DNA from 3 places in the Streptomyces sp. NPDC002125 genome. Region 1 is predicted to be linked to each of the others. Evidence: predicted binding sites of a transcription regulator. Region 1 holds the regulator's gene; each other region holds the start of a gene.

Region 1 (9,235 bases):
GGACGCGTTCTGCTCCCGTACCGCCTGCTCGATCCGCTCGAAGGTGACGCCCTCGCCCACCCCGTTCAGCCGGAGGGTGTTGCCCCCGGCGAAGCGCACCTCGGGGACCGTCGCCACCCCTATGCACTCCTTGGCCCCTCCCGGGCCGGTCAGCCTGACCGCGTCCGTGCTGCGGCCGGCGAGCGGGCCGTAGCAGTACGTCTCCTTCCAGTGCTCGCTCCACAGGAAGGTCCCCAGCAGCGCGCCGACCAGCACCAGGGCGACGGTGGTCCGCGACATCACCCACCAGGTCCAGGTCCTGCGGACCCGGTGGGTGACGAGCTGGGCGTGGGCGTGCTCGTGGGTCAGCTGTCCGGTGGAGAGCGGCAGCCGCAGCACCCAGGCCAGCCGCACGGCCGCCGCGGGCGCCTGGCCGGTGCTCAGGTCGGCGACCCAGGCCTCGTAGCGGGCACGCGCCCCCGTCCTGACGGGGGAGTTCGCCGGTGGCTGGGCGGGCAGCGGCGGGGTGTGACGCATGATCCGGTCGGCCGGCAGGGACGCCAGGAGCAGCAGCGGGTCCACCTCGCTGCGCCGCGAGCGCACGTTGTTGACGGCGTTGATCAGCGGGAGGCCGCCGTTGTCCTGGGTGGCCGTGGGCAGGAACACCACCGGCGGGACGGTGCGCTTGCTGCGCCGCCAGTCCAGGGCGTGCGGCCGGTAGTTGTGCAGCAGGTCCTCCAGCAGCGCCTGGACCCGCAGCTCCAGATGGAACTGGCGCGCGTGCTGGTCGCCCGCCCGCGCGTCGGCCACCCGTCCCGCGACGGCCGCCGCCCGCGCCCTGATCACCCGCCACGAACCGCTGGGGGAGAACCACGACCAGCCGTCGGACGGGTAGGCGGTGCTGGAAGCGGCCAGCGACGACGTGGTCGCGAGCCACCGGCTGGCACTGCGCAGCCACAGCAGCGGCGGCGCCGCCGTCGTCACCAGCCGTACGACCGCGAGACCGAGCAGCGCCGCCGCGGCGACCAGGGCGGTCAGCAGCCAGCCGATCTCGCCCAGCAGCACGCTGAGCACGGCGATGAAGACGGCCCCGACGAAGGTCTCGGGCCGTACCGAGGCGCGCAGCGAGTCCCACCAGTTGCCGCGCCCCGGCCGGGTCGCCCGCCAGCGCAGGCTGCCCAGCTGTTCCAGGATCCGTTCGTCGCGTTCCCGGGCGGAACCCGGGCCGGGCTGCGCCAGGACCGTCGTCGTGGCCTGCTCGATGGCGGCGAGCAGCCGGGACCGGGGAAAGACGAAGGGCTTGTACTGGGAGGTGCCCCGGGTCTCCCACGGCCGCTCGGTGAGCGTGCGGACCATGGCGAGCGCGGCCTCGTACGGGCTGTCGCCCTGGCCGTCGAGCAGCTTCACCGGGACCCGGCGCAACTGGTTCGCGCGGTGGACCTGCCGCACGATCTGCTCGACCCTGCCGTCGATGTCGGCGCCGGCCGAAGCGTCCTTGGCCTGCGCCACGACCAGCGGCATCACCGGACGGTTGACGCGGTACTGGTCGATCAGCTCCTGCATGAGATGGAAGACGGCGGAGGCCGCCTCGTTCTCCGCACTGTCCCGCCACACTTCACGCGTCATCCGCCCCCGCGCCTTCCCCTCCGCCGAACCCGCCCGTCACCACTCAATAACGGATGACACGCATGCGGCGCAGGTGTTCACAGGGATCGGTACCGGATTACCTTCGACGGCCCGGGGACATCAGGCGGGAAGGGTGACGAAGTCGATCAATTCCTCCACACGGCCGAGGAGTTGGGGCTCCAGGTCCTTGTACGAGCCGACCCTGGACAGGATGTGCTGCCAGGCCGCGCCGGTGTTCTCCGGCCAGCCCAGCGCACGGCAGACGCCCGTCTTCCAGTCCTGGCCGCGCGGCACCACCGGCCACCCGGGAATGCCCACGGACGAGGGCTTCACGGCCTCCCAGACGTCGATGTACGGATGCCCCACCACCAGCACGTCCGCATCGGTGACCTGGGCGGCGATCCGGGACTCCTTCGAGCCGGGCACCAGATGGTCCACCAGCACCCCGAGCCGGGCGTCCGGCCCCGGCGCGAACTCCCGCACGATCGCGGGGAGGTCGTCGATGCCCTCCAGGTACTCCACCACCACGCCCTCGATGCGCAGGTCGTCCCCCCAGACCCGCTCGACGAGCTCGGCGTCGTGCCGCCCCTCCACATAGATCCGGCCCGCCCGCGCCACCCGCGCCCGCGCCCCGGGGACCGCCACCGAACCGGACGCCGTGCGGGAGGGGCGCGCGGGGCCGCCGGCCGAGGGGCGTACGAGGGTGACCACCTTGCCCTCCAGCAGGAAACCGCGTGGCTCCATCGGGAACACCCGGTGCTTGCCGAAGCGGTCCTCCAGCGTGACCGTCGGCCCCTGCGCCGTCTTCTCGCAGCGGATCACCGCCCCGCAGAAGCCGGTGACGGCCTCCTCGACGACCAGGTCGGGCTCGGCGGGCACCTCGGGGGCGGGGGCGGACTTCTTCCACGGCGGAGTCAGATCCGGCTGGTAGCTGCGCATGGCAGCACGATAATCGGGTCCCCTTTCCGGACCCGCCCTCACGACACGCCGAAGCGGGCCGCCAGTTGATCACGCTGCGCCCGTACGAACGCCGCGTCCACCACCGCCCCGTGCCCCGGCACGTACAGCGCGTCCTCGCCGCCCAGTTCGAGCAGCCGGTCCAGCGCCGCCGGCCAGTGCGAGGGGACCGCGTCCGGCCCCGCCTGCGGCTCGCCGGACTCCTCGACCAGATCGCCGCAGAGCACCACGACGGGGGAGCCCGGCACCAGCACAGCGAGGTCGTGCCCGCTGTGCCCGGGGCCCACATTGGCCAGCAGCACCTGGAGACCGCCGCCGAGATCGAGCGTCCACTCGCCGCTCACCTGATGCCTCGGGGCCACCAGGGCGTCCGTGGCCGCCGTGGCGTCCGCCTCGCTCATCCCGTGCCGCACGGCGTCCGCGCGCAGCTCCCCGGCGCCCCGCTCCAGGAGCGCGGCCGTGCCCACCGCGCCGTAGACCTCCGCACCGGCGAAGGCCGCGGTGCCCAGCACATGGTCGAAGTGCGGGTGGCTCAGTGCGATATGCGTCACCCTCCGGCCGAGCAGGCCCTCCGCCTCGGTCCGCAGCGCGACGCCCTCCCTGAGCGACGAACCGGTGTCGTACAGCAACGTGGCGTCCGGCCCCGCCACGAGCGCGGCGGTGGCGTCCCAGACGGGAAGGCGCCGCCGCCCCGTACCGTTGCCCAACCGCTCCCAGCCGAACTCTTCCCAAGCGACGTCCATGGGGCGACGCTATCGGCAACGACCTGCACCGTCGCGCGAACAGCGTGGCCGGTCGCCCTTGCCCCCGGCCCACCCTGCCCCCGTACACTGACCGGGGGGATTGCTGGCACTCGAACGCACAGAGTGCCAGGCAGACGCCGGAGAACCACAGCTGGAGGTGTGCGCGGTGCTCAGCGAACGCAGACTCGAAGTGCTGCGCGCCATTGTTCAGGACTATGTCGGCACCGAGGAGCCCGTCGGCTCCAAGGCGCTCACGGAGCGGCACAGCCTCGGGGTCTCCCCGGCCACCGTCCGCAACGACATGGCGGTGCTGGAGGAGGAGGGCTTCATCGCCCAGCCCCACACCAGCGCCGGGCGCATTCCGACGGACAAGGGCTACCGTCTCTTCGTCGACAAGCTCGCGGGCGTCAAGCCCCTGTCGTCGCCGGAGCGCCGGGCCATCCAGAATTTCCTCGACGGCGCGGTCGACCTCGACGACGTCGTGGGCCGCACGGTCCGGCTGCTCGCGCAGCTGACCAGACAGGTCGCCGTCGTGCAGTACCCCTCGCTGACCCGTTCGACGGTGCGGCACGTGGAACTGCTCTCGCTGGCTCCCGCCCGGCTGATGCTCGTACTGATCACGGACACGGGCCGGGTCGAACAGCGTATGATCGACTGCCCTGCACCGTTCGGTGACACGTCTCTGGCGGATCTGCGGGCCCGGCTCAACAGCCGGGTCGTCGGACGGCGCTTCGCGGACGTCCCGCGGCTGGTGCAGGACCTGCCGGAGTCCTTCGAGAGCGAGGACCGGGGAACCGTATCCACGGTGCTCTCCGTCCTCCTGGAGACTCTGGTCGAAGAAACGGAGGAGCGGCTGATCATCGGCGGCACCTCCAACCTCACCCGCTTCGGGCACGACTTCCCTGTGATGATCCGGCCGGTGCTGGAGGCATTGGAGGAGCAGGTCGTACTCCTGAAGCTGCTCGGTGAGGCAACGGATTCGGGCATGACCGTACGGATCGGGCACGAGAACGCCCACGAGGGCCTCAACGCCACATCCGTCGTCGCGGTCGGCTACGGTTCGGGCGACGAGGCAGTCGCCAAACTCGGCGTGGTCGGACCGACCCGCATGGACTACCCCGGAACGATGGGAGCGGTACGCGCAGTGGCACGTTACGTCGGACAGATCCTGGCGGAGTCGTAAGTGGCCACGGACTACTACGCCGTACTCGGCGTGCGCCGCGACGCATCTCAGGACGAGATCAAGAAGGCATTCCGGCGGCTCGCACGCGAGCTGCACCCGGATGTCAACCCGGACCCGAAGACCCAGGAGCGGTTCAAGGAGATCAACGCCGCTTACGAGGTGCTGTCGGACCCGCAGAAGAAGCAGGTCTACGACCTCGGCGGCGACCCGCTGTCCGCCTCGGGCGGCGGTGGCGCGGGCGGATTCGGACAGGGTGGCTTCGGCAACTTCTCCGACATCATGGACGCGTTCTTCGGTACGGCGTCGCAGCGCGGACCCCGTTCGCGCACCCGGCGCGGCCAGGACGCGATGATCCGCCTGGAGATCGACCTCTCCGAGGCGGCCTTCGGCACGACCAAGGACATCCAGGTCGACACGGCGGTCGTCTGTACGACCTGCAGTGGCGAGGGCGCCGCACCCGGCACCTCCGCGCAGACCTGTGACATGTGCCGCGGCCGTGGCGAGGTCTCCCAGGTCACCAGGTCCTTCCTCGGCCAGGTCATGACCTCGCGCCCCTGCCCGCAGTGCCAGGGCTTCGGCACCGTCGTGCCGACCCCCTGCCCCGAGTGCGCCGGCGACGGCCGCATCCGCTCGCGGCGCACCCTCACCGTGAAGATCCCCGCGGGTGTCGACAACGGCACGCGCATCCAGCTCGCCGGCGAGGGAGAGGTCGGCCCCGGCGGTGGCCCGGCCGGCGATCTGTACGTCGAGATCCACGAGCTCTCGCACGCCGTGTTCCAGCGGCGCGGCGACGACCTGCACTGCACGGTCACCATCCCCATGACCGCGGCGGCCCTCGGCACCCAGGTGCCGCTGGAGACGCTGGACGGCCTGGAGGAGATCGACATCAGGCCGGGCACCCAGTCCGGCCAGTCGGTCCCGCTGCACGGGCGCGGCATCACGCACCTGCGCGGCGGCGGACGCGGCGACCTCATCGTGCACGTCGAGGTGACGACCCCGACGAAGATGGACCCCGAGCAGGAGCGCCTCCTGAGGGAGCTGGCGAAGCTGCGCGGCGAGGAGCGGCCCACCGGGCAGTTCCAGCCGGGACAACAGGGCCTCTTCTCCCGTCTGAAGGACGCCTTCAACGGCCGCTGAACCCGTTCACCGCACCGCCCGCGGGCCTCGTGCCGGCGGGCGGTCGTGCGTGCGGGGCGGGCCGTCGGCCCGGGGAAAACGGCTGATTCGGCACGATCGGCGGGACATGGCACGATGCGGTCATGTCCTTGGCCCTGACCGATCTCTGCCGCTACCCGATCGTGCAGGCCCCGATGGCGGGCGGGGTCTCACGCCCCGAGCTGGTCGCCGCCGTCGCCGAGGCCGGAGGGCTCGGCTTCCTCGCCGCCGGGTACAAGACGGCGGGCGGGATGTACAACGAGGTCAAGCAGCTCCGGAGGATGACCGGGCGGCCCTTCGGCGTCAACCTCTTCATGCCGCAGCCGCTGGTCGCGGACCCGAGCGCGGTCGAGGTCTACCGCCACCAGCTGGCCGGCGAGGCCGCCTGGTACGAGACTCCGCTCGGCGACCCGGACTCCAGCGGCGACGACGGCTACGAGGCCAAGGTCGCGATCCTGCTGGACGACCCCGTGCCCCTGGTCTCCTTCACCTTCGGCTGCCCCAGCCGCGAGGTCCTCGGAGCGTTCGCCGCGGCCGGGACCCTCACCGTCGTCACGGTCACCTCGGCCCAGGAGGCGCGGAACGCCCAGTGGGCGGGCGCCGACGCGCTCTGCGTCCAGGGAACGGAGGCGGGTGGCCACCAGTCCACGCACCGCGACGACCCGCAGGCCGGACTCAGCGGCACCGGGCTGCTCGCGCTGATCGCGGAGGTCCGCGAGTCGGTGCGGCTGCCGATCGTCGCGACGGGCGGACTGATGCGCGGCTCCCAGATCACGGCGGTCCTCGCGGCCGGAGCCGTGGCGGCACAGCTCGGCACCGCCTTCCTGGCCACGCCGGAGTCGGGCGCGCATCCGCTGCACAAGCAGGCGCTGACCAACCCGCTGTTCGTGACCACGGCCCTGACCCGGGCGTTCTCCGGGCGCCCGGCGCGCGGGCTGGTCAACCGCTTCGTACGGGAGCACGGGCCGTACGCCCCCGCCGCCTATCCGCAGGTGCACCAGCTGACCTCGGGGCTGCGCAAGGCCGCCGCCAAGGCGGGGGACGCCCAGGGCCTGGCCCTGTGGGCGGGACAGGGGCACCGGCTGGCGCGGGAGCTGCCGGCCGGGGAGCTCGTGGGCCTGCTCGCCGCAGAAATGGAAGCCGCGCGTGCGGCAGTGAGTGTGAGGAGTGCCCAGTGACGGCACCGGTCTTCGTCGTCGAACAGCTGCCCGCCGGGCCGGAGTTCGTCCTTGAAGGGCCCGAGGGGCGGCACGCCGTCTCCGTGAAGCGGCTGAACCCGGGGGAGGACGTCGTCCTGACCGACGGACGGGGCCGCTACGCCGAGGGCGTCGTACGGGCCGCCGAGGGCAAGGACCGGCTCGTCGTCACCGGCCTGGAGACGGTCCACGAGGAGCCCGCCCCCACCCCGTTCCTCACCGTCGTCCAGGCGCTGCCCAAGGGCGACCGCGGTGAGCTCGCCGTGGAGACGATGACCGAGACGGGCGTCGACGCGATCGTGCCCTGGCAGGCCGCCCGCTGCATCACGCAGTGGAAGGGCGACCGGGGGCTCAAGTCCCTGGCCAAGTGGCGCAGCACGGCGCGCGAGGCCGGGAAGCAGTCGCGCCGGGTGCGGTTCCCCGAGGTGGCCGACGCCATGACGACCAAGCAGGTCGCGGCCCTGCTGGCCGGGGCGGACTTCGCGGGCGTCCTGCACGAGGACCGGGACAGCGGCAGCCAACCGCTGGCCACCGCCGAACTCCCCGCCCGGGGCTCGATCGTGCTGGTCGTGGGCCCGGAGGGCGGGGTGTCCCCCCAGGAGCTGGCCGCCTTCGCCGAGGCCGGGGCGCCCGCGTACAGGCTCGGCCCCAGTGTGCTGCGCACCTCGACGGCGGGGACGGCCGCCGCCGCCCTTCTGATGGGCCGCACCGGCCGCTGGGGCTGAGCACGGCGCCCGCGCCCCACCGCGGTCCGGGCCTCGGTGGACGCGGGGCCTCGCCGGGGTCCGGGGTCTCCGCGCCCGCGCCCCACCGCCGCTCCGGGCCTCGGCGGACGCGGGGCCTCGCCGAGTCCGGCCTCGGTGGAGGCGGGGCCTCGGGGCAGTCCGGGCTTCCGCGACGGCCCGCCCCCGCACCAGGACCGTCGCACCGGTCCGGCCGGATAGCATGCCGGTGTACTGATCACGAGGACCAGACGACCGAGGAGGCCGGCCCATGGCGGGAGAGCCGCAGACCGACTGCCTGTTCTGCAAGATCGTCACGGGAGACATCCCGGCGACCATCGTCCGGGAGAGCGCGACCACCGTCGCCTTCCGCGACATAAACCCCCAGGCCCCCACGCACGTCCTGGTCATCCCGAAGGCGCACTACCCGGACGCCGCGTCGCTCGCCGCAGCCGAACCGCAGATCGCCGCCGACGTGCTGCGCGAAGCCGGTCTGGTCGCCGCCGACGAGAAGATCACCGAGACCGGCTACCGCATCGTGCTCAACACCGGTGCCGGCGCCGGACAGACCGTCTTCCACGCGCACGCCCACGTCCTCGGTGGACGCGGCATGCAGTGGCCCCCCGGCTAGGGGAAGCCGGCCAGAGGCCCGAAGGAAGCCAGTAGAGGCCGGCAGAGGCCCGAAGAAGCCAGCAGAGGCCGGAAGAAGAACGCCCGTGTCCGTACGAGAACTCGTGGTCCTCGGCACTGCGAGCCAGGTCCCGACCCGCCACCGCAACCACAACGGCTATCTGCTGCGCTGGGACGGCGAAGGCATCCTCTTCGACCCGGGCGAGGGCACCCAGCGCCAGATGCTGCGCGCGGGCGTCGCCGCGCACGACATCAACCGGATCTGCGTCACGCACTTCCACGGCGACCACGCGCTCGGCCTGGCCGGAGTGATCCAGCGGATCAACCTCGACCGGGTCCCGCACCCCGTCACCGCCCACTTCCCGGCGAGCGGACAGCGCTTCTTCGACCGGCTGCGCTACTCGACGGCCTACCGCGAGTCCGTCGAGCTGACCGAGGTCCCGGTCTCCGCCGACGGGGTCCTCGCCACCACCGAGTCGTACACCCTCGACAGCCACCGGCTCTCGCACCCCGTCGAGGCCTACGGCTACCGTCTCACCGAGCCCGACCGCAAGCGCATGCTGCCCGCGAAGCTGGCCGAGCACGGCATCGGCGGGCCGGACGTCGGACGCATCCAGCGGGACGGCAGCCTGCGGGGTGTCACACTGGACGAGGTCTCCGAGACCCGCCGCGGACAGCGTTTCGCGTTCGTCATGGACACCCGGCTCTGCGACGGCGCGTTCGCCCTCGCCGAGGGATGCGACATGCTGGTCATCGAGTCGACGTTTCTCGACGAGGACGCCGGGCTCGCCGCCGACCACGGTCACCTCACCGCGGGACAGGCGGCACGGGTGGCGAAGGAGTCGGGCGTCCGGCACCTCGTGCTGACGCACTTCTCCCAGCGCTACACCGACCCCGACGCCTTCGAGCACCAGGCCAGGGCGGCCGGTTTCGAAGGCGGACTGACCATCGCCCAGGACCTGATCCGGGTACCCGTACCCACCCGCCACACGTAACGAGAACCCCGTGCACCTCCCCAAAGCCGAACTCCACCTCCACATCGAA
Region 2 (9,235 bases), on a different contig from region 1:
GCGCCTTCATCTGCTGGCTGACGGCGGGCTGGGTGCAGCCCAGCTCGCGCGCGGCGGCGGAGAAGGAGCCGGTGGTGGCCACGGCGCGCAGGACTCGGAGATGACGGGCTTCGATCACCCCTCAACCATAAGCGCTTCTTGCAGCGTCGGCCGATTAACCCTGAGCGGCTTTGAGGCCCGCGCGGCTAGCCTGTCCGTCCATGAAGGTCCTCACCGTGAACACAGGCCGTCCCGCCCTCTCGTCCCACTCGGACGGGCCCGGCGGCCTCACCGGAATCGGCAAGCAGCCGGCCGACGGCCCCGTCCTGGTCACCGACCCCGGCCCCAAGGGCACCGGCAGCAGCGGTCTGGCCGGGGACGCGGTGTGCGACCTCCGGCACCACGGAGGCACGGACCAGGCGGTGTACGCCTACGCCCGCGAGGAGCTCGACGCCTGGGAGGAGCGGCTCGGCCGCCCCCTGCCCAACGGCGCCTTCGGCGAGAACCTGACGACCCTCGGCGTCACGGTGAGCGAGGCGCGGATCGGGGAGCGCTGGCGGATCGGCGACGAGCTGGTCCTGGAGGTGACGGGTGGCCGTATCCCGTGCCGTACGTTCGCGGGCCACGTGGGCGAGCGGGGCTGGGTGAAGCGGTTCACCCGTGAGGGGGTGACGGGGGCGTACCTGCGGGTGATCGAACCGGGCACGATCCGTTCCGGCGATCCGGTCGAGCTGGTGCACCTGCCCGCCCACGACATCACCGCCGCCATGGAGTTCCGGGCGACGACCACGGAGCGGGAGCTGCTTCCGCGACTGCTGGCGGCGGGGGACGCGCTGCACACCGAGACCCTGCGCGCGGCGCAGGAGTACGTGGCGAAGTACGGCGCCAGCACGGCTTCCTGACGGTACGTCCGGTGAGGGGCGGTACCACTGGCGCGGGACGCGGGGCGGACGGCGGGTGCGGGAGCCGGGCCGGCCTGGCGCGAAGGCGGGTCGGTGGCCCTCCTCACGGGGCACTAACGTGCCGCGTATGACGACTGCACTGATTACGGGCGCGACGGCGGGCATCGGGGCCGCCTTCGCACGGCGGCTCGCGGGTGACGGGCACAATCTGGTGCTGGTGGCCCGCGACACGGAGCGCCTGCGGGCCCAGGCCACGGAGCTGCACGACGGACACGGCATCGAGGCCGAGGTGCTGACGGCCGACCTGTCCACGGACGCCGGGATCGAGGCGGTCGAAGCGCGGTTGACGGACCGTGTGAGCCCCGTCGACCTGTTGGTCAACAACGCCGGGTTCGGCAACAAGGGGCGCTATCTCGACGTCTCGCTGGCCGACGAACTGACGATGCTCAAGGTCCACTGCGAGGCGGTGCTGCGGCTGACCTCGGCCGCGGCGGGCTCGATGCGCGAGCGCGGCCGGGGCGGGGTGGTCAACGTGGCGTCCGTCGCGGCCTTCCTGCCCCGGGGCACGTACGGGGCGTCGAAGGCGTGGGTCGTGCAGTTCACCCAGGGCGCGGCGAAGGACCTGGCGGGTTCGGGGGTGCGGCTCATGGCGCTGTGCCCCGGATTCGTGCGGACCGAGTTCCACGAGCGGGCCGGGATGGGGACGGGCAACATCCCGGACTGGATGTGGCTCGACGCGGACAAGCTGGTGACCGCGGCTCTGGCGGATCTGGCCAGGGGCCGGACGGTGTCGGTCCCGGACCCGCGCTACAAGGCGCTGATGGGCCTGGTGAAGCTGACGCCCCGCAACGTCCTCGGCGGAGTGACCTCACGCGCGGGCCGGACGTACGGCCCGCAGTAGATCCGGCTCCGTACGAACACCGAGGCCCGGTGCCCCCGCGACGGGGGTACCGGGCCTCGGTGGCGTACGGAGCCGTACTAGTGGGAGTGGCCGTGGCCGCCGTGGCCGGCCTCTGCCTCGTCCTCGGCCGGCTTCTCGACGACCAGGGTCTCGGTCGTGAGCAGCAGCGACGCGATGGACGCGGCGTTCTCCAGGGCGGAGCGGGTGACCTTGACCGGGTCGATGACGCCGGCCTTCACCAGGTCGCCGTACTCGCCGGTCGCGGCGTTGAAGCCCTGGCCCTTGTCGAGCTCGGAGACCTTCGAGGTGATGACGTAACCCTCGAGGCCCGCGTTCTCGGCGATCCAGCGGAGCGGCTCGACGGCGGCGCGGTGCACGACCGCGACACCGGTGGCCTCGTCTCCGGTCTTGCCGAGGTTGCCCTCGAGGACCTTGACGGCGTGGACCAGAGCGGAGCCACCACCGGAGACGATGCCCTCCTCGACCGCGGCGCGGGTCGCGGAGATGGCGTCCTCCAGACGGTGCTTCTTCTCCTTGAGCTCGACCTCGGTGGCGGCACCGACACGGATCACGCACACGCCGCCGGCCAGCTTCGCGAGGCGCTCCTGGAGCTTCTCGCGGTCCCAGTCGGAGTCCGTGGACTCGATCTCGGCCTTGATCTGGTTGACCCGGCCCTTGACGTCGGCGGAGTCGCCGCCGCCGTCGACGATGGTCGTGTCGTCCTTGGAGACGGTGACGCGGCGGGCGGTGCCCAGCACGTCCAGACCGGCCTGGTCGAGCTTGAGGCCGACCTCCTCGGCGATGACGGTCGCACCGGTGAGGGTGGCGATGTCGCCGAGCATGGCCTTGCGGCGGTCACCGAAGCCCGGGGCCTTCACCGCGACGGCGTTGAAGGTGCCGCGGATCTTGTTGACGACGAGGGTGGAGAGCGCCTCGCCCTCGACGTCCTCGGCGATGATGAGCAGCGGCTTGGAGCCACCCGCCTGGATGACCTTCTCCAGCAGCGGGAGCAGCTCCTGGATCGAGCCGATCTTGCCCTGGTGGATCAGGATGTACGGGTCGTCGAGGACGGCCTCCATACGCTCCTGGTCGGTCACCATGTACGGGGAGAGGTAGCCCTTGTCGAAGGCCATGCCCTCGGTGAACTCGAGGTCCAGACCGAAGGTGTTGGACTCCTCGACGGTGATGACACCGTCCTTGCCGACCTTGTCCATCGCGTCCGCGATGAGCTCGCCGACCTGCGGGTCCTGCGCGGAGAGCGCGGCCACGGCGGCGATGTCGGCCTTGTCGTCGATCGGGCGGGCGGTCGCGAGGAGGTCCTCGGACACGGCCTTGACCGCGGCGTCGATGCCCTTCTTCAGGGCGGCCGGGGAGGCACCCGCGGCGACGTTGCGCAGACCTTCGCGGACGAGGGCCTGGGCGAGCACGGTCGCGGTGGTGGTGCCGTCACCCGCTACGTCGTTGGTCTTGGTCGCCACCTCCTTCACCAGCTGGGCACCGAGGTTCTCGTACGGGTCGTCGAGCTCGACCTCGCGCGCGATGGTGACACCGTCGTTGGTGATGGTGGGGGCGCCGAACTTCTTGTCGATGACGACGTTGCGGCCCTTCGGACCGATCGTCACCTTCACCGTGTCGGCAAGCTTGTTGACGCCGCGCTCAAGGGCGCGACGGGCGTCCTCGTCGAACTTCAGAATCTTCGCCATGGGCTGCTTTCTTCCCTCTCAAAACGAACTGCGCCCCTCGCCGCCCGGCTAGTGATTTCGCAGGGGGCCAGGGGCGCAGAACAGAAGCAAACGTGGGTGAACTACTTCTCGACGATCGCGAGGACGTCGCGCGCCGAGAGGACGAGGTACTCCTCGCCGTTGTACTTCACCTCGGTGCCGCCGTACTTGCTGTACAGAACGACATCGCCGGTCTTGACGTCGAGCGGAAGGCGCTCGCCGTTCTCGAAGCGGCCCGGGCCCACGGCCAGGACGACGCCCTCCTGGGGCTTCTCCTTGGCGGTGTCCGGAATGACCAGGCCGGAAGCCGTGGTCTGCTCGGCGTCGAGCGGCTGGACCACAATGCGGTCCTCGAGCGGCTTGATCGCAACCTTGGAGCTGGTGGTCGACACGATCCGGTCTCCCCCTTCGGAGATCTCACGGGGTTTAACAGTCTGTGGGTGGCGACCAGGTCGATCCGTCGTCGCGGGTGCCGGACCTGCCATGTCGCACGGTGGTGCTGGCACTCTCCCTCGGGGAGTGCCAGCACTGAGACTATGGCGGCGATTAGCACTCGGTCAAGCGGAGTGCCAATTCACCACCCGCGCGTGGCGTCGTGCGACCGGCGCACGCCCCGGACAACGCGGGAGAGGGCCGCGGTGTTCCGGCGACGTGCGGCCGGGCGCGCCGGCCTCACCCCGCTCAGACGTAGTCCTCCAGCCTGGCCACGGCGTAACCCTTGTCCGTGATCGTCTTCATGACGTTGCGGATCATGTCGGCCATCGAACCGTCCCAGTCCTCACGGCCCCGGAAGTGGGTGAGGACGATGTCGCCGGGATGCAGGTCCCGGTCCCACTCGCGCCACTCCATGCGGTCGGGGAACGCCTCGGCGGCCCAGAGCGGCACGGCCTTGATCCCGCAGGACGCGGCCACGCGCAGGGTGTCGCCGTTGTAGTTCCCGTACGGCGGCCGGAAGAGGGTGGGCCGCTTCCCGAAGTGCTTCTCGATCCTGTCCTGCTCGCCGCAGATCTCCTGCCGCTGCTCGGCCTCGGAAAGCCCTGGCAGATACCGGTGGTTGAGCGTGTGGTTGCTGAGGGTGACCCCCCTGGCCTGCATGTCCTTGAAGTAGCCGTAGTCGTCGCTCACCACGTAGTCGCTGAGGAACGCGCTGTACGGGATCTTCAGTTCGGTCATCATCCGCAGCAGTTCGGGGTCCTTCTCCGCCCCGTCGTCCATCGTCAGGAAGACGATCCGCTCCTCGGTGGGAACGGTGGTGAAGACCGGGGGCAACGACTCCCCGCCCTCCACCTCGAACCCCTCGCGGGTGGTGATGCGCGGCTTCACGGCGGGCGGCGCGGGTGCGGTGAGCGGGACCTTCGCCAGCCCCCACTTCTTCGCGGCGGCGACCCGGGCCGCCTGCTGCCGCTTCAGCTTCGCGGCCCGCGCCTCGGCCGCCGCGGCGTCCGCCTCCCCGGCGGCCCCGGGCTGCCCGGCGGCCGGCGGGGCCGCCTTCCCCCGGCCCGCCGCACCCTCGTCCGTACCGTCGGCGCACCCCGACGCGGCCGCGGCGATCAGCAGGGCGGCCAGCACGGCGCAGGCCGTTCTGTACCGCTTCATGACAGACTTTTCGTTTTGTCCTACTAGTTGCATGGCGCCGCATCCTGCCACCGGGGCCCCGGCACCCCTGGGCGACACCGCCGCCGGACCCGCCACGTCCCCCGGCTGGCTCACAATGGAGGCGTGAACGCCCTTCCCCCCGCCGATCAGGCCGGCCCGCTCGCCGCCTTCGCCGCGCTGCGCACCCCCGAGGGCGCGGCACTCCTGGACGAGTTGCGCGACCACGACCCCTCCCAGGAGCTGGCCACCGCGACCCGGCTGCGCCGCACCCACCCCGCCGCCCTCGTGTCGGCGGCGCTCGGCCAGGCGCGGCTGCGGCAGCGCGCGGTCGCGAAGTTCGGGGCGGCGGACGCGTACCGCATGTTCTTCACCCCGAACGGCGTGGAGCAGGCGACCCGGACATCGGTAGCGGCCTACCGCGCCGGCCGGTTCGCCGACCAGGGCGTACGGAGCCTCGCCGATCTGTGCTGCGGCATCGGCGGCGACGCGATCGCGCTGGCCAGGGCGGGCATCTCGGTACTGGCCGTGGACCGCGATCCCCTCACGGCGGAGGTGGCCCGCGCCAACGCCGAGGCGCTCGGCCTCCAGGAGCTCGTCGAGGTGCGGTGCGCCGACGTCACGGAGATCGACACCTCTCCGTACGACGCGGTCTTCGTCGACCCGGCGCGGCGCGGCGGACGCGGCAGGATCTTCGACCCCGAGGCCTACTCGCCGCCGCTCTCCTGGGCGACCGGGGCCGCGCTGAAGGCGCCCCGCGCCGCGCTGAAGATCGCTCCCGGCGTCCCCCACGAGGCGATCGACCCCCGGGCCGAGGCCGAGTGGATCTCGGACGGCGGCGATGTGAAGGAGGCGGTGCTCTGGTTCGGCGAGGGCTTCGCCCCCGGCACCTTCCGGGCCACGGTGCTCCCGTCCGGAGCCACGCTCTCGTATGACGGCCCGCCCCCCGCCCCGCCGGTCGGCCCCGTCGGCCGGTATCTGCACGAGCCCGACGGAGCCGTCATCCGCGCCCATCTGGTGGCCGACGTCGTGGAGCGGTGCGAGGGCAGGCTGATCGACGAGACGATCGCGTACGTCACGAGCGACGCGCCGTACGCCTCCGAGGTCACGACCGCGTACGAGATCACCGACCAGCTGCCCTTCAACATGAAGAAGCTGAAGGCCCTGCTGAGGGAGCGTCAGGTCGGTGTCCTGACCGTCAAGAAGCGCGGCTCCGCGGTCGAACCCGAGGAACTGCGCCGGAAGATGAAGCTCCAGGGCCCGCACGCGGCCACGGTCTTCCTGACCCGGGTGGCCGGGGCCCCGACGATGCTGGTCGGGCAGCCGGTGAAGCGCCCCTGATCAGCCGCCCGCCCCGGCCGGCGGCGCCTGCCCGCCGACCAGCACCCGCAGCACCCAGCGGCGGTGGGCGAACGCCTTGACCAGCCCGGTCAGTCCGGTCAGCCAGCCGAGGAAGCCGAGCCCCACCAGCCAGGCCACCAGCCCGTACGTCTCCTGGCCCGCCCTCGCGGTCGCGGGTACGGCGACGCAGCCGAACAGTCCCGCGGCGCAGAGCGTGAACGACAGCAGCAGCCAGGCGAGAGCGGCCCGCGGCCTGCGCAGGGGCAGGTCACGGGCCGGGTCGCGGTCGAGCCCGCCCCACTGCACGAGAAGGCGGTGGACCCGCAGGTCCCTCGCCACGCCCATGGACAGCAGGATGGCGGCGGGCACCAGCACGGCGGCGCCGATGGCGACGCAGATGACGCCCGGGATCATGCCGAGGGGGTCGTAGGCGTCCTCGAACATCAGGAACGCCGCTCCCACCAGGGACCAGCCGATCGCGGCGACGCCCGCCCACATCCACAGGATTCCGAGCCGTCCGGGGCCGATGAACATCTTCACCAGCTCGCCGAGTATCAGCGCGCGGTCCCTCAACAGGGCTTCCCTGTCGGGCCATGAACGGATCTCGGCAGGCGGGGGCGGTGGCGGAAGCGGTGAACTGCTGGGCATGGCCCAGACATTACCGATCGCGCGCACCGGGCTGCCGCCGCTGCGTGACCCCGCGGCGGCGAGGGCGTCAGGACAGCGGGTGCGAAGTCCTGCCGGAGGCCTCGTCGATCTCGTCGTGCGCCTTGGTGAGCAGCTTCATCGCCAGTTCGTTCAGCGCGCGGGCCCCGGCGATCTCCTCACCCACCCGTGGCTGTTCCTTGTCGGAGGGGTGACGGCTGGCGTAGCCGTGCGCCCGTACCTCCGACCCGTCGCTGAGCCGTACGAGAGCCGCCGCGCGGGTGCGGTGGGTGTCCTCCTCGAATTCCAGCTCGACGTGCCATCCGACGACTGTCTCCATCATGACGGTCACCTCCCGGAGATCCTGCTTCCAGGGTGCGCCCGTTCACCCGCCAGCGCACGGCGTGGAACGCGGGCTCAGGCGTTCTCGATGGCCCGCACGTCCAGCTTGACCATTCCCATCATCACCTTCATCACGCGGTCCGCCCTCTCCCGGTCGGGACCGGCGATCAGCTCGGGCAGCACCCTCGGGACGATCTGCCAGGACAGGCCGAACTTGTCCTTCAGCCAGCCGCACCGGCTCTCCTCGCCGCCCTCGGTGAGCTTCGCCCAGAACCGGTCGACCTCTTCCTGGTCCGCGCAGTCCACGCTCAGCGAGACGGCCTCGCTGAACGTGAAGGCTGGGCCGCCGTTGAGGCCGGTGTACTCCTGGCCCGCGAGCACGAAGTCCACCGTCAGGACCGAGCCGGCCTCCCCGGGCGCCGAGCCGGTGTTGCGGGTGACGCCGAGGACGCGGGAGTCACCGCCGAAGACGGACACGTAGAACTCGGCCGCCTCCTCCGCACGGCCGTCGAACCAGAGACAGGGCTTGATCTTCTGCATGGCCTTCTCCTTGCGTGAGGAACGTCGTCGTCCGCTGTGCAAGGTAGACCGGCCCGGGACCGGAAACTCATCGGCACGGACCGGGCCACACCGGGCCGTGCCGGGCTGTCAGCCGGACGCGGGACCGAGGGACTCGAAGCGCCAGCGGTGCACGGCGCGCGTGATGAGCGCGGCGTCGGGCTCCGGCAGCTCCGGCAGCTCCGCGTCGTACGCCGCCTCCCACCAGGTCAGGACGAGCACCCGGTCCTGCGGGGCGCGCAGCAGCTCGCTGCGCAGCGGTTCCCGGGCCAGTTCGGCCGTACGCGCCCTGGCCCACTCCAGGAGTTCCGCGCCGCGGCCGTCGGTGGCGCGGGCCTCCCACATCAGGGCGACGGTCATGAGTAGAGGTTGTCCTTGCTGATCTCGTGCACGTGGTCGTGGTCGTGGCTGTGGCTGTGGCTGTGGCTGTGGCCGTTCGTACCCGGCACATGGGTCTCGGTGACCGGGAGCGAGGAGTCCGCGGACAGGTCCAGGTCGGAGACCGGGCGGTTGCGCGCCACCATCTCCGCGCCGAGCGCCGCGACCATCGCGCCGTTGTCCGTGCAGAGGCCCGGCCTGGGGACCCGCAGCCTGATCCCGGCCTTCTCGCACCGCTCCTGGGCGAGCGCCCGGAGCCGCGAGTTGGCCGCGACACCGCCGCCGATCATCAGGTGGTCGACGCCCTCGTCCTTGCACGCCCGGACAGCCTTGCGGGTGAGGACGTCCACCACGGCCTCCTGGAAGGACGCCGCCACGTCGCGTACGGGAACGTCCTCGCCTGCCGCGCGCTTCGCCTCGATCCAGCGGGCCACGGAGGTCTTGAGGCCGGAGAACGAGAAGTCGTACGCGGGATCGCGCGAGCCGCTCAGGCCGCGCGGGAAGGCGATCGCCTTCGGGTCGCCCTCCCTGGCCAGCCGGTCGATGACCGGTCCGCCGGGGAAGCCGAGGTCCAGCACCCGGGCGATCTTGTCGAAGGCCTCGCCCGCCGCGTCGTCGATGGTCGCGCCGAGCGGCCGTACGTCGTTGGTGATGTCCGGGGCCAGCAGCAGCGAGGAGTGCCCGCCGCTGACCAGCAGTGCCATCGTCGGCTCGGGCAGCGGGCCGTGCTCCAGCTGGTCGACGCAGATGTGCGAGGCCAGGTGGTTCACCCCGTAGAGCGGCTTGTTCAGGGCGTACGCGTACGCCTTGGCGGCCGACACCCCGACGAGCAGCGCCCCGGCGAGCCCGGGGCCGGCCGTCACCGCGATGCCGTC
Region 3 (9,235 bases), on a different contig from region 1:
CCACGCACAAGCTGGAGCCGGATGCGTGGGCCGAGACCCTCAACGACCCGAGGAAGAGCGCCGGTTGGATCCAGGAGATAGCGGAGCAGCTGGCCTCGGGGTGACCGTGCCGGAACGGACCCGGCGTGGGCGCGGCGCGGACCCCACCGCCCGCCCGGTCACCGATACGCTCGGGCCATGGGTATCCCGGCACACCCCCTTCCGACCCCGTCCACCCAGGCCGGCCGTGACGGCCTCGCCGCGTTTCTCGCTCGGCCCGGCCGTGCGGTCGTCGCGCTGGACTTCGACGGCACGCTTGCCGACATCGTCCCCGACCCGGAGCGGTCCCGCGCTCACCCCGATGTCGTCCCGGCCCTCTCCGCGCTCGCCCCGCGGGTAGCCGCCGTGGCCGTGATCACGGGCCGCCCCGCCGACACCGCCGTGCGGTACGGCGGCTTCGCCGGAGCGCCGGGCCTCGACCACCTCGTCGTCCTCGGCCACTACGGCGCCGAACGCTGGGACGCCGCCACCGCCACCGTGAGCGCTCCCGACCCCGACCCCGGAGTGGAAGCCGTCCGGGCGGAGCTTCCGGCGGTGCTGGCGGAGGCGGGCAGGCCCACGGACAGCGGCATCTGGATCGAGGAGAAGGGCGGCCGGGCGCTCGCCGTGCACACCCGCCGCGCCGACGACCCGCAGGCGGCCTTCGAGGCCCTGCGTACCCCGCTGGCCGCTCTCGCCGCCCGCCACGGCCTCATCGTCGAACCGGGCCGCCTGGTCCTGGAGCTGCGCCCGCCGGGCATGGACAAGGGCGTGGCGCTGGAGGAGTACGTGAAGGCGGTGGGCGCGGAGTCGGTGCTGTACGCCGGTGACGACCTGGGCGACCTCGCCGCGTACGCCGCCGTGGAGAAGCTCCGCGCCCAGGGCCTGGCCGGACTGCTCGTGTGCAGCGGCACCGAGGTCCCCGAACTCGCCGACCGGGCGGACCTGCTGGTGTCCGGGCCTGCGGCGGTGGCGGCTCTGCTCGGGGACCTGGCCGGACAGCTGGCCCCCTGAGGGCGGGCGGGACGGCCCTCAGGCCCGCAGCGCCTCCAGCTGGTCCAGGAACCACTGCTGCGGGGGCAGCGCGGTCGACGCGGCGGCGAGGCGCTTCGAACGGGCGCCCCGCTCGTCCGGGTCCATCGTCAGCGCCTCGTGCAGCGCCGCCGCCGTGGCGGATACGTCGTACGGGTTGACCACGATCGCGTCCTCGCCCAGCTCCTCGTACGCCCCCGCCTCGCGCGACAGCACCAGCGCGCAGCCGTGGTCGGAGACGACCGGGACCTCCTTGGCGACCAGGTTCATGCCGTCGCGGATCGGGTTGACCAGGGCCACGTCCGCCAGCCGGTAGGCCGCGAGGGAGCGGGCGAAGTCGTCGTCGACGTGGAGCAGGACCGGGGTCCAGTCCGCCGTGCCGTACTCCGCGTTGATCGCGTCCGCGACCCGCTGGACCTCCGCGGTGTAGTCGCGGTACACCGCGAGGTCCTGTCGCGAGGGGTAGGCGAAGGCGATGTGCACCACGCGTTCGCGCCATTCGGGGCGCTCCTCCAGGAGCGCGCGGTAGGCGTGCAGCCCCCGGACGATGTTCTTGGAGAGCTCGGTGCGGTCCACCCGCACGATCGTGCGCCGGTCAGCGCCCACCTGCTCCCGCAGGATCTCCATGCGGTCGTCCACGTCCGCCTCGTGGGAGCGGCGGCGCAGGAAGTCGGCGTCGGCGCCCAGCCCGTGCACCCCGATCCGGGTGCGGCCGGTGCCGCCGAGGATCTCCGTGCAGCAGCCGATGAAGGCGTCCGCCCAGCGGCGGGTCAGGAACGCGGCGCGGTCGGCCCCCAGGATGCCCTTGAGCAGCTGCTCGCCGATGTCGTCGGGCAGCAGCCGGAAGTAGTCGACGGGCGCCCAGGGGGTGTGCGAGAAGTGCCCGATGCGCAGGTCGGGGCGGAGCTCGCGCAGTATGCCGGGGACCAGCGAGAGGTGGTAGTCCTGCACCAGGACGGCGGCGCCCTCGCCCGCCTCCTCGGCGAGCGCCTCGGCGAAGGCACGGTTGTACGCCTCGTAGGAGGCCCACTGCCCGCGGAACTCCGCGTCGAAGACCGGCTCCACCGGCGTCTCGTAGATCATGTGGTGGACGAACCAGAGCACGGAGTTCGCGATGCCGTTGTACGCGTCGGCGTGGACCCCGGCGTCGATGTCGAGCATCCGGACGCCCGGCTCGGACACCCCGCGCCGGACCGCCTCGCGGTCGCCGTCGCCGAGGGCGGCGCAGACCCACAGCTTGTCGTCGACGGCGCTGAGGCCGGAGACGAGCCCGCCCCCGCCGCGTTTCGAGTCGAGCGTGCCGTCCTCCCGCAGGGCGTACGACACAGGGCCGCGGTTGGACGCGACGAGGACCTGGGCGGCTTGCTCGGAGACCATGTACCCGAACCTAGCCCGTTCGGGAAGCCGCCAAACGTGAAGTCTGCGTGCGGCTGAGCGAGAAGAACCGTTACGCCGCGTTGCGCGAGGCGTACTCGGCGATCTCCCGCATCGGCGGCCTCTCCTCCGTGTCCACCGCATGGGTGTGCGGGACGAACCCGTCGGGCCCCCGCTCGAACTGGGTGATCTCGGGGCGTACGAGCGAGCCCCGGGAGAGCCGCAGCTGCGCCGTGCGGTAGATCGTGGCGGCCATCCTGCCGAGGGCCTGGCCGTCCTGGTGGCGGTGTTTGCGAACGCCGACGTCGACCTGGGCCAGCGCGTCCAGACCGACCGTGTGCAGGGCGTCGACGAGCAGGCCCAGTTCCACTCCGTAGCCGACGGGGAAGGGCAGCCGTTCGAGCAGGGAGCGCCGTACGGCGTACTCGCCGCCGAGGGGCTGGACGAAGCCGGCGAGGCTCGGCCAGTGCAGGTTGAGCAGGGGGCGTGCCACGAGCTCGGTGACGCGACCGCCCTGGCCTGCGGCTTCGCCGAGCGGGCGGTCGTACATCGCCTTGACGAACTGCACCGTGGGGTCGGTCAGCAGCGGGCCGACGATGCCGGAGACGAAGTCCGCCGAGAAGTCCTTGAGGTCGGCGTCGACGAAGCAGACGATGTCCCCGCTGGTCACCAGCAGCGACCGCCACAGCACCTCGCCCTTGCCGGGGACCGCGGGTACCCGGGGCAGGATCGCGTCCCGGTGCACGACCCGGGCTCCGGCCCGGCGCGCGGCGCGGGCGGTGCCGTCGGTGGAACCGGAGTCGATCACCACCAGTTCGTCCACGAGCTGGACCTTCTCCATCAGCTCGCGCCGGATCTCCGCGACGATCGCGCCGACGGTCGCCTCCTCGTTCAGCGCGGGCAGGACGACGCTGACGCGGGAGCGGTGCGGACCGCTCTCCCGGGCGGCCGTGAGACGGTCGAGCGGGCGGTCTGCGGCCGACCAGGAACGCCTGGTCAGCCAGCGTTCCACCTCTTCCAGCACGGTCGATACTCCCTGTATGTGATCCATCTCGCGGTACGGACGACTATCTCAATCGTCCGGTGCTTCGGTTACAGTCTTGAACAACGCGGATGACCCTCGCATGTCGGGGTCGGTCCGCGAAAAAACGCCCGGATCCATGGTCCGGTGCCATAGCGCTCATCCAGAGGGACTGAGGGAACGGCCCGTTGAAGTCCCGGCAACCCTCCTGCCGACCGCGAGGTCACGGTGGGGAAGGTGCCAATTCCGTCTTGTGGCGAAATACGTCGCAAGGAAGATGAGGAGAAAGGGCCTCCGCCATCATGGCCGTGCAGACAGTTGCCGCCGACACCAGTACTTCCGCCGTGGATCTCGGTCCCGCCGTCGCGCTTTCCTGCCGCGAATGCGGTGAGCGTTTCGAGCTCGGCCCCATTTTCGCCTGCGTGTCCTGTTTCGGGCCGCTCGAAGTGGCGTACGACCTGCCGAGCGGCTCCCCCGAAGAGCTGAAGAAGCGCATCGCCGAAGGCCCGGACAACATCTGGCGCTACGCGCCGCTGCTGCCCGTCCCCTCCGATGTCGCGGACAAGCCCAACATCAACCCCGGCTTCACCAAGCTGGTCAAGGCCGACAACCTCGCCCGCGAGCTGGGCGTGACCGGCGGTCTGTACGTCAAGGACGACTCCGGCAACCCGACGCACTCCTTCAAGGACCGTGTCGTCGCCATCGCCGTCGAGGCCGCCCGCGCCTTCGGTTTCACCACGCTCTCCTGCTCCTCCACCGGCAACCTCGCCGGTGCGGTGGGTGCCGCCGCGGCCCGCGCCGGCTTCCGCTCCTGCGTGTTCATCCCGCACGACCTGGAGCAGGGCAAGGTCGTCATGGCCGCGGTGTACGGCGGCGAGCTGGTCGGCATCGAGGGCAATTACGACGACGTCAACCGCTTCTGCTCGGAGCTCATCGGTGACCCGCTCGGCGAGGGCTGGGGCTTCGTCAACGTCAACCTCCGGCCGTACTACGGCGAGGGCTCCAAGACCCTGGCGTACGAGATCTGCGAGCAGCTCGGCTGGCAGCTGCCCGACCAGATCGTCATCCCGATCGCGTCCGGCTCGCAGCTCACGAAGATCGACAAGGGTCTCCAGGAGCTGATCAAGCTCGGCCTCGTCGAGGACAAGCCGTACAAGATCTTCGGCGCCCAGGCCGAGGGCTGCTCCCCGGTCTCCACCGCCTTCAAGGCCGGTCACGACGTGGTGCGGCCCCAGAAGCCGAACACCATCGCCAAGTCCCTGGCGATCGGCAACCCGGCCGACGGCCCGTACGTCCTGGACATCGCCCGGCGCACCGGTGGTGCCGTGGAGGATGTCAACGACGAGCAGGTCGTCGACGCGATCAAGCTGCTGGCCCGGACCGAGGGCATCTTCGCCGAGACCGCGGGCGGGGTGACGGTCGGTGTGACGAAGAAGCTGATCGACGCCGGTGTGCTCGACCCGGCGCTGACCACCGTCGTCCTGAACACCGGTGACGGCCTGAAGACGCTCGACGCGGTCGCCCCGACGACCGGCCTGTCGGCGACGATCCGGCCCAGCCTGGACGCGTTCCGCGACGCGGGCCTCGCCGCCGCCAGCTGACCACCCGAGACCCAAGGAAGGCACCCACATGAGCGTCAAGGTCCGTATCCCCACCATCCTCCGCACCTACACGGGCGGTCAGGCCGAGGTCGCGGCCGAGGGTGCGACCCTCTCCGAGGTCATCGCGTCCCTGGAGCAGAACCACCCGGGCATCGGCGCCCGCGTCTTGGACGACCAGGGCAAGCTGCGCCGCTTCGTCAACGTGTACGTCAACGACGACGACGTGCGCTTCGAGGGCGGCCTGGACGCGGTCACCCCGGACGGCGCCGGCGTCTCGATCATCCCGGCCGTCGCCGGAGGCTGATCGCCCCTCACGGGCCGGCCCGGCCGCCCGACTGCGCAGCGTGAGCACGATGGCCCCCTCCGCGAGAGAAACGGAGGGGGCCATTCTGCATGGTTGAGCGCGGTACAGTTGGGGAAGTCCCCGCCGCTGCCCGTGCCGCCCGCATATGAGAATGCGCCCGGCCACGACAAGAAGCAGCCAAAGTACGTGAACTCCTTGCGCCATAAGTGGCCTTTGTCAGGCCCGACTTGCCCAGGATGTTCACGAATTCATCCCTTCCGGGCGTTCATGTGTGCCCAGAATTCTCGTCCGATTGACCTGTTGCAGAGGGCAGTTGGGCAGATACATTCGGCCGCGGTCGACGCGTTCCGGCGCACGCCACCCTCTCCTGTCGGAGGGTGAGTTCTGACCCGGGCCCGCGAAGTGCGGTGCTCGTGCAAGGGCCAGTAATAGGGGAGTTAGGCATGGCTCAGGGCACCGTCAAGTGGTTCAACGCGGAGAAGGGGTACGGCTTCATCGCGGTCGACGGTGGTGCGGATGTTTTCGTCCACTACAGCGCGATCCAGATGGACGGGTACCGCACCCTCGAAGAGGGTCAGCGAGTTGAATTCGAGATCTCGCAGGGCCAGAAGGGGCCGCAGGCGGACATGGTCAAGCTCGCCGTCGGCTGAGCTCGGCGCGGTCGTCCGACGACACCACTCACACACGCGGGGCCCGTACCTCCCACCGGGGGACGGGCCCCTCGTGCGTCCCCGGCCGGGCCCGTGGTTGTCCCATCCGGAGGGGGACGCTCGGGCCCGTGGTTGTCCACATCCCGAGGGGGACGCTTGCACTCGCAGGGGTCGAGTGCTAATCATTGGCGTTAGCACTCTCCAGGTGAGAGTGACAGAACTTAGGACCGGGCCGGTGAGGCCCGCACGCTTGCCGGGGCAAGGAACCGGTGAGCACGCTGGCCGTCCGTCGCGGGCGCCTCTCGGTCCGGAGAAATCCACCCCTGTCCGGGAGGACCACTTCACATGGCCAAGATCATCGCGTTCGACGAGGAGGCACGGCGCGGTCTCGAGCGCGGGATGAACCAGCTCGCCGACGCCGTCAAGGTCACCCTCGGCCCCAAGGGCCGTAACGTCGTCCTCGAGAAGAAGTGGGGCGCGCCCACGATCACCAACGATGGTGTTTCCATCGCCAAGGAGATCGAGCTCGAGGACCCGTACGAGAAGATCGGTGCGGAGCTGGTCAAGGAGGTCGCCAAGAAGACGGACGACGTCGCCGGCGACGGTACGACCACCGCCACCGTTCTCGCCCAGGCGCTCGTCCGCGAGGGCCTGCGCAACGTCGCCGCGGGTGCCAACCCGATGGCTCTGAAGCGTGGCATCGAGAAGGCCGTCGAGGCCGTCTCCGCCGCTCTGCTGGAGCAGGCGAAGGACGTGGAGACCAAGGAGCAGATCGCTTCGACGGCCTCCATCTCCGCTGCCGACACCGAGATCGGCGCCAAGATCGCCGAGGCGATGGACAAGGTCGGCAAGGAAGGCGTCATCACCGTCGAGGAGTCCCAGACCTTCGGTCTGGAGCTGGAGCTCACCGAGGGTATGCGCTTCGACAAGGGCTACATCTCGGCGTACTTCGCGACCGACATGGAGCGTATGGAGACGTCCTTCGACGACCCGTACATCCTGATCGTCAACTCCAAGATCTCCAACGTGAAGGACCTCCTTCCGCTGCTGGAGAAGGTCATGCAGTCGGGCAAGCCCCTGCTGATCATCGCGGAGGACGTCGAGGGCGAGGCTCTGTCGACGCTGGTCGTCAACAAGATCCGTGGCACCTTCAAGTCCGTCGCCGTCAAGGCTCCGGGCTTCGGTGACCGCCGCAAGGCCATGCTCGGCGACATCGCCATCCTCACCGGTGGCACCGTCATCTCCGAGGAGGTCGGTCTCAAGCTGGAGAACGCCGGCCTGGACCTGCTCGGCAGCGCCCGCAAGGTCGTCATCACCAAGGACGAGACCACGATCGTGGACGGGGCGGGTGACAGCGAGCAGGTCCAGGGCCGCGTCAACCAGATCCGTGCCGAGATCGAGAACTCCGACTCGGACTACGACCGCGAGAAGCTCCAGGAGCGCCTCGCGAAGCTGGCCGGCGGCGTGGCCGTCATCAAGGCCGGCGCCGCCACCGAGGTGGAGCTCAAGGAGCGCAAGCACCGCATCGAGGACGCGGTGCGCAACGCCAAGGCCGCCGTCGAGGAGGGCATCGTCGCCGGTGGTGGCGTGGCTCTGCTCCAGGCCTCGGCCGTCTTCGAGAAGCTCGACCTGACGGGCGACGAGGCCACCGGTGCCAACGCCGTCAAGCTCGCGCTGGAGGCCCCGCTCAAGCAGATCGCCGTCAACGGTGGTCTTGAGGGTGGAGTCGTCGTCGAGAAGGTGCGCAACCTGCCGATCGGTCACGGCCTCAACGCCGCGACCGGCGAGTACGTCGACATGATCGCCGAGGGCATTCTCGACCCGGCGAAGGTCACGCGCTCCGCCCTGCAGAACGCCGCGTCCATCGCCGCGCTCTTCCTCACCACCGAGGCCGTCATCGCCGACAAGCCGGAGAAGGCCTCTGCGGCTGCTCCGGGCGGCATGCCGGGCGGTGACATGGACTTCTGATCCCTCGGGGTCAGCAGCTCCTCGCAGTACCTGTACGACGCCGGCCCCCGGGATTCGTCCCGGGGGCCGGCGTCGTCGTGTCCCCTCCGGCAATCTCGTCTCCGACGGTCAGGGGTGGTCGAGACCGCCGCGTGCGATGACGTCCGCGTACCAGCGGGCACTGTCCTTGACCGTGCGGCGCTGGCTCGCGAAGTCGACGTGGACGATGCCGAACCGCTTGCTGTAGCCGTACGCCCACTCGAAGTTGTCCAGGAGCGACCACAGGAAGTACCCGCGCACGTCCACGCCGTCCTGGATAGCCCGGTGCACGGCCGACAGATGGGCGTCCAGGTACGCCACCCGCTCCGGGGTCGTGGACCTGGCCCGTGGGGTCGGCGTAGTCGTCGTACGCGGCGCCGTTCTCGGTGACCATCAGCGGCAGGCCGGGCAGTTCCCCGCCGAGCCGGGTGAGGAGTTCGTGCAGCCCGTTCGCGTCCACCGGCCAGTCCATCGCGGTGCGGGGTCCGTCCGCGGGAGTGAACGCCACATGCTTCTCGGCACCCGCCCACGGGGACGGGGACTCCGACGTGCCGGCGGAAACGACGCTGGGGGAGTAGTAGTTGATGCCGAGGGAGTCCAGCGGCGCGGAGATGACCTCCAGGTCCCCGGCCCGGACGAAGGACCAGTCGGTGATCGACGCCGTGTCGCGCACCAGGTCCTGCGGCAGCCGCCCGTGGAAGACCGGGTCGAGGAAGATCCGGTTGGCGACGGCGTCGATCCGCCGCACGGCCTCGTGGTCCGCCGGGGTGTCCGTCAGCGGCCGCAGGGCGTGCAGGTTCAGGGTCAGCGACACCTCGGCGGAGGGCGGCAGCACGTTCCGCAGGACGCTGGTCGCGCTGCCGTGGGCCAGGTTGAGGTGGTGGGCCGCGCGCAGGGCCGCGAGGTCGCTGGTTCGCCCGGGGGCGTGGACCCCGTTCCCGTAGCCGAGGAAGGCCGCGCACCAGGGCTCGTTGAGCGTCGTCCAGGTGGCGACCCGGTCGCCGAGCTCGTGCGCCACGAGCCCGGTGTACTCCGTGAACCGGTGCGCCGTGTCGCGCTCCGGCCAGCCGCCCGTGTCCTCCAGCTCCTGCGGCAGGTCCCAGTGGTAGAGCGTCGCGACGGGCCGGATGCCGGCGCCCAGCAGTTCGTCGACGAGCCGCCGGTAGAAGTCGAGTCCGCGCTCGACGGCGGGGCCGCGGCCGGTCGGCTGGACCCGGGACCAGGACACCGAGAAGCGGTAGTCGGTGAC

Evidence for each region. The regulator HrcA, encoded in region 1, represses chaperone genes, less so after heat shock. The targets are predictions, from matches to a motif close to TTNGCACTCNGNNNNNCNGAGTGCNAA.
Region 2: the regulator HrcA is predicted to act here: its motif matches at 4,050-4,076, upstream of groES (co-chaperone GroES).
Region 3: the regulator HrcA is predicted to act here: its motif matches at 6,156-6,182, upstream of groL (chaperonin GroEL).

What each region holds. Positions count from the first base shown of each region.
Region 1 covers NZ_JBSFDD010000044.1:33,680-42,914, reverse strand. The annotation lists gene ACWCQM_RS39455 (ABC transporter substrate-binding protein) at 1-1,605, opposite strand, end outside; gene ACWCQM_RS39450 (DUF3097 domain-containing protein) at 1,726-2,544, opposite strand; gene ACWCQM_RS39445 (MBL fold metallo-hydrolase) at 2,583-3,305, opposite strand; gene hrcA (heat-inducible transcriptional repressor HrcA) at 3,472-4,488, shown strand; gene dnaJ (molecular chaperone DnaJ) at 4,489-5,625, shown strand; gene ACWCQM_RS39430 (nitronate monooxygenase) at 5,748-6,821, shown strand; gene ACWCQM_RS39425 (16S rRNA (uracil(1498)-N(3))-methyltransferase) at 6,818-7,564, shown strand; gene ACWCQM_RS39420 (histidine triad nucleotide-binding protein) at 7,833-8,192, shown strand; gene ACWCQM_RS39415 (ribonuclease Z) at 8,278-9,186, shown strand; gene ACWCQM_RS39410 (adenosine deaminase) at 9,197-9,235, shown strand, end outside.
Region 2 covers NZ_JBSFDD010000008.1:131,718-140,952, forward strand. The annotation lists gene ACWCQM_RS16370 (LysR family transcriptional regulator) at 1-118, opposite strand, end outside; gene ACWCQM_RS16375 (MOSC domain-containing protein) at 201-881, shown strand; gene ACWCQM_RS16380 (SDR family NAD(P)-dependent oxidoreductase) at 1,009-1,782, shown strand; gene groL (chaperonin GroEL) at 1,860-3,485, opposite strand; gene groES (co-chaperone GroES) at 3,587-3,895, opposite strand; gene ACWCQM_RS16395 (polysaccharide deacetylase family protein) at 4,185-5,099, opposite strand; gene ACWCQM_RS16400 (THUMP-like domain-containing protein) at 5,223-6,437, shown strand; gene ACWCQM_RS16405 (hypothetical protein) at 6,438-7,085, opposite strand; gene ACWCQM_RS16410 (DUF1876 domain-containing protein) at 7,153-7,425, opposite strand; gene ACWCQM_RS16415 (VOC family protein) at 7,500-7,964, opposite strand; gene ACWCQM_RS16420 (hypothetical protein) at 8,073-8,342, opposite strand; gene tsaD (tRNA (adenosine(37)-N6)-threonylcarbamoyltransferase complex transferase subunit TsaD) at 8,339-9,235, opposite strand, start outside.
Region 3 covers NZ_JBSFDD010000011.1:166,219-175,453, reverse strand. The annotation lists gene ACWCQM_RS20720 (hypothetical protein) at 1-104, shown strand, start outside; gene otsB (trehalose-phosphatase) at 178-1,032, shown strand; gene ACWCQM_RS20710 (alpha,alpha-trehalose-phosphate synthase (UDP-forming)) at 1,051-2,427, opposite strand; gene ACWCQM_RS20705 (glucosyl-3-phosphoglycerate synthase) at 2,498-3,448, opposite strand; SAM riboswitch class I at 3,602-3,729, shown strand; gene thrC (threonine synthase) at 3,748-5,046, shown strand; gene ACWCQM_RS20695 (MoaD/ThiS family protein) at 5,075-5,350, shown strand; gene ACWCQM_RS20690 (cold-shock protein) at 5,794-6,000, shown strand; gene groL (chaperonin GroEL) at 6,346-7,968, shown strand; partial or broken gene ACWCQM_RS20680 (GH1 family beta-glucosidase) at 8,077-9,235, opposite strand, start outside.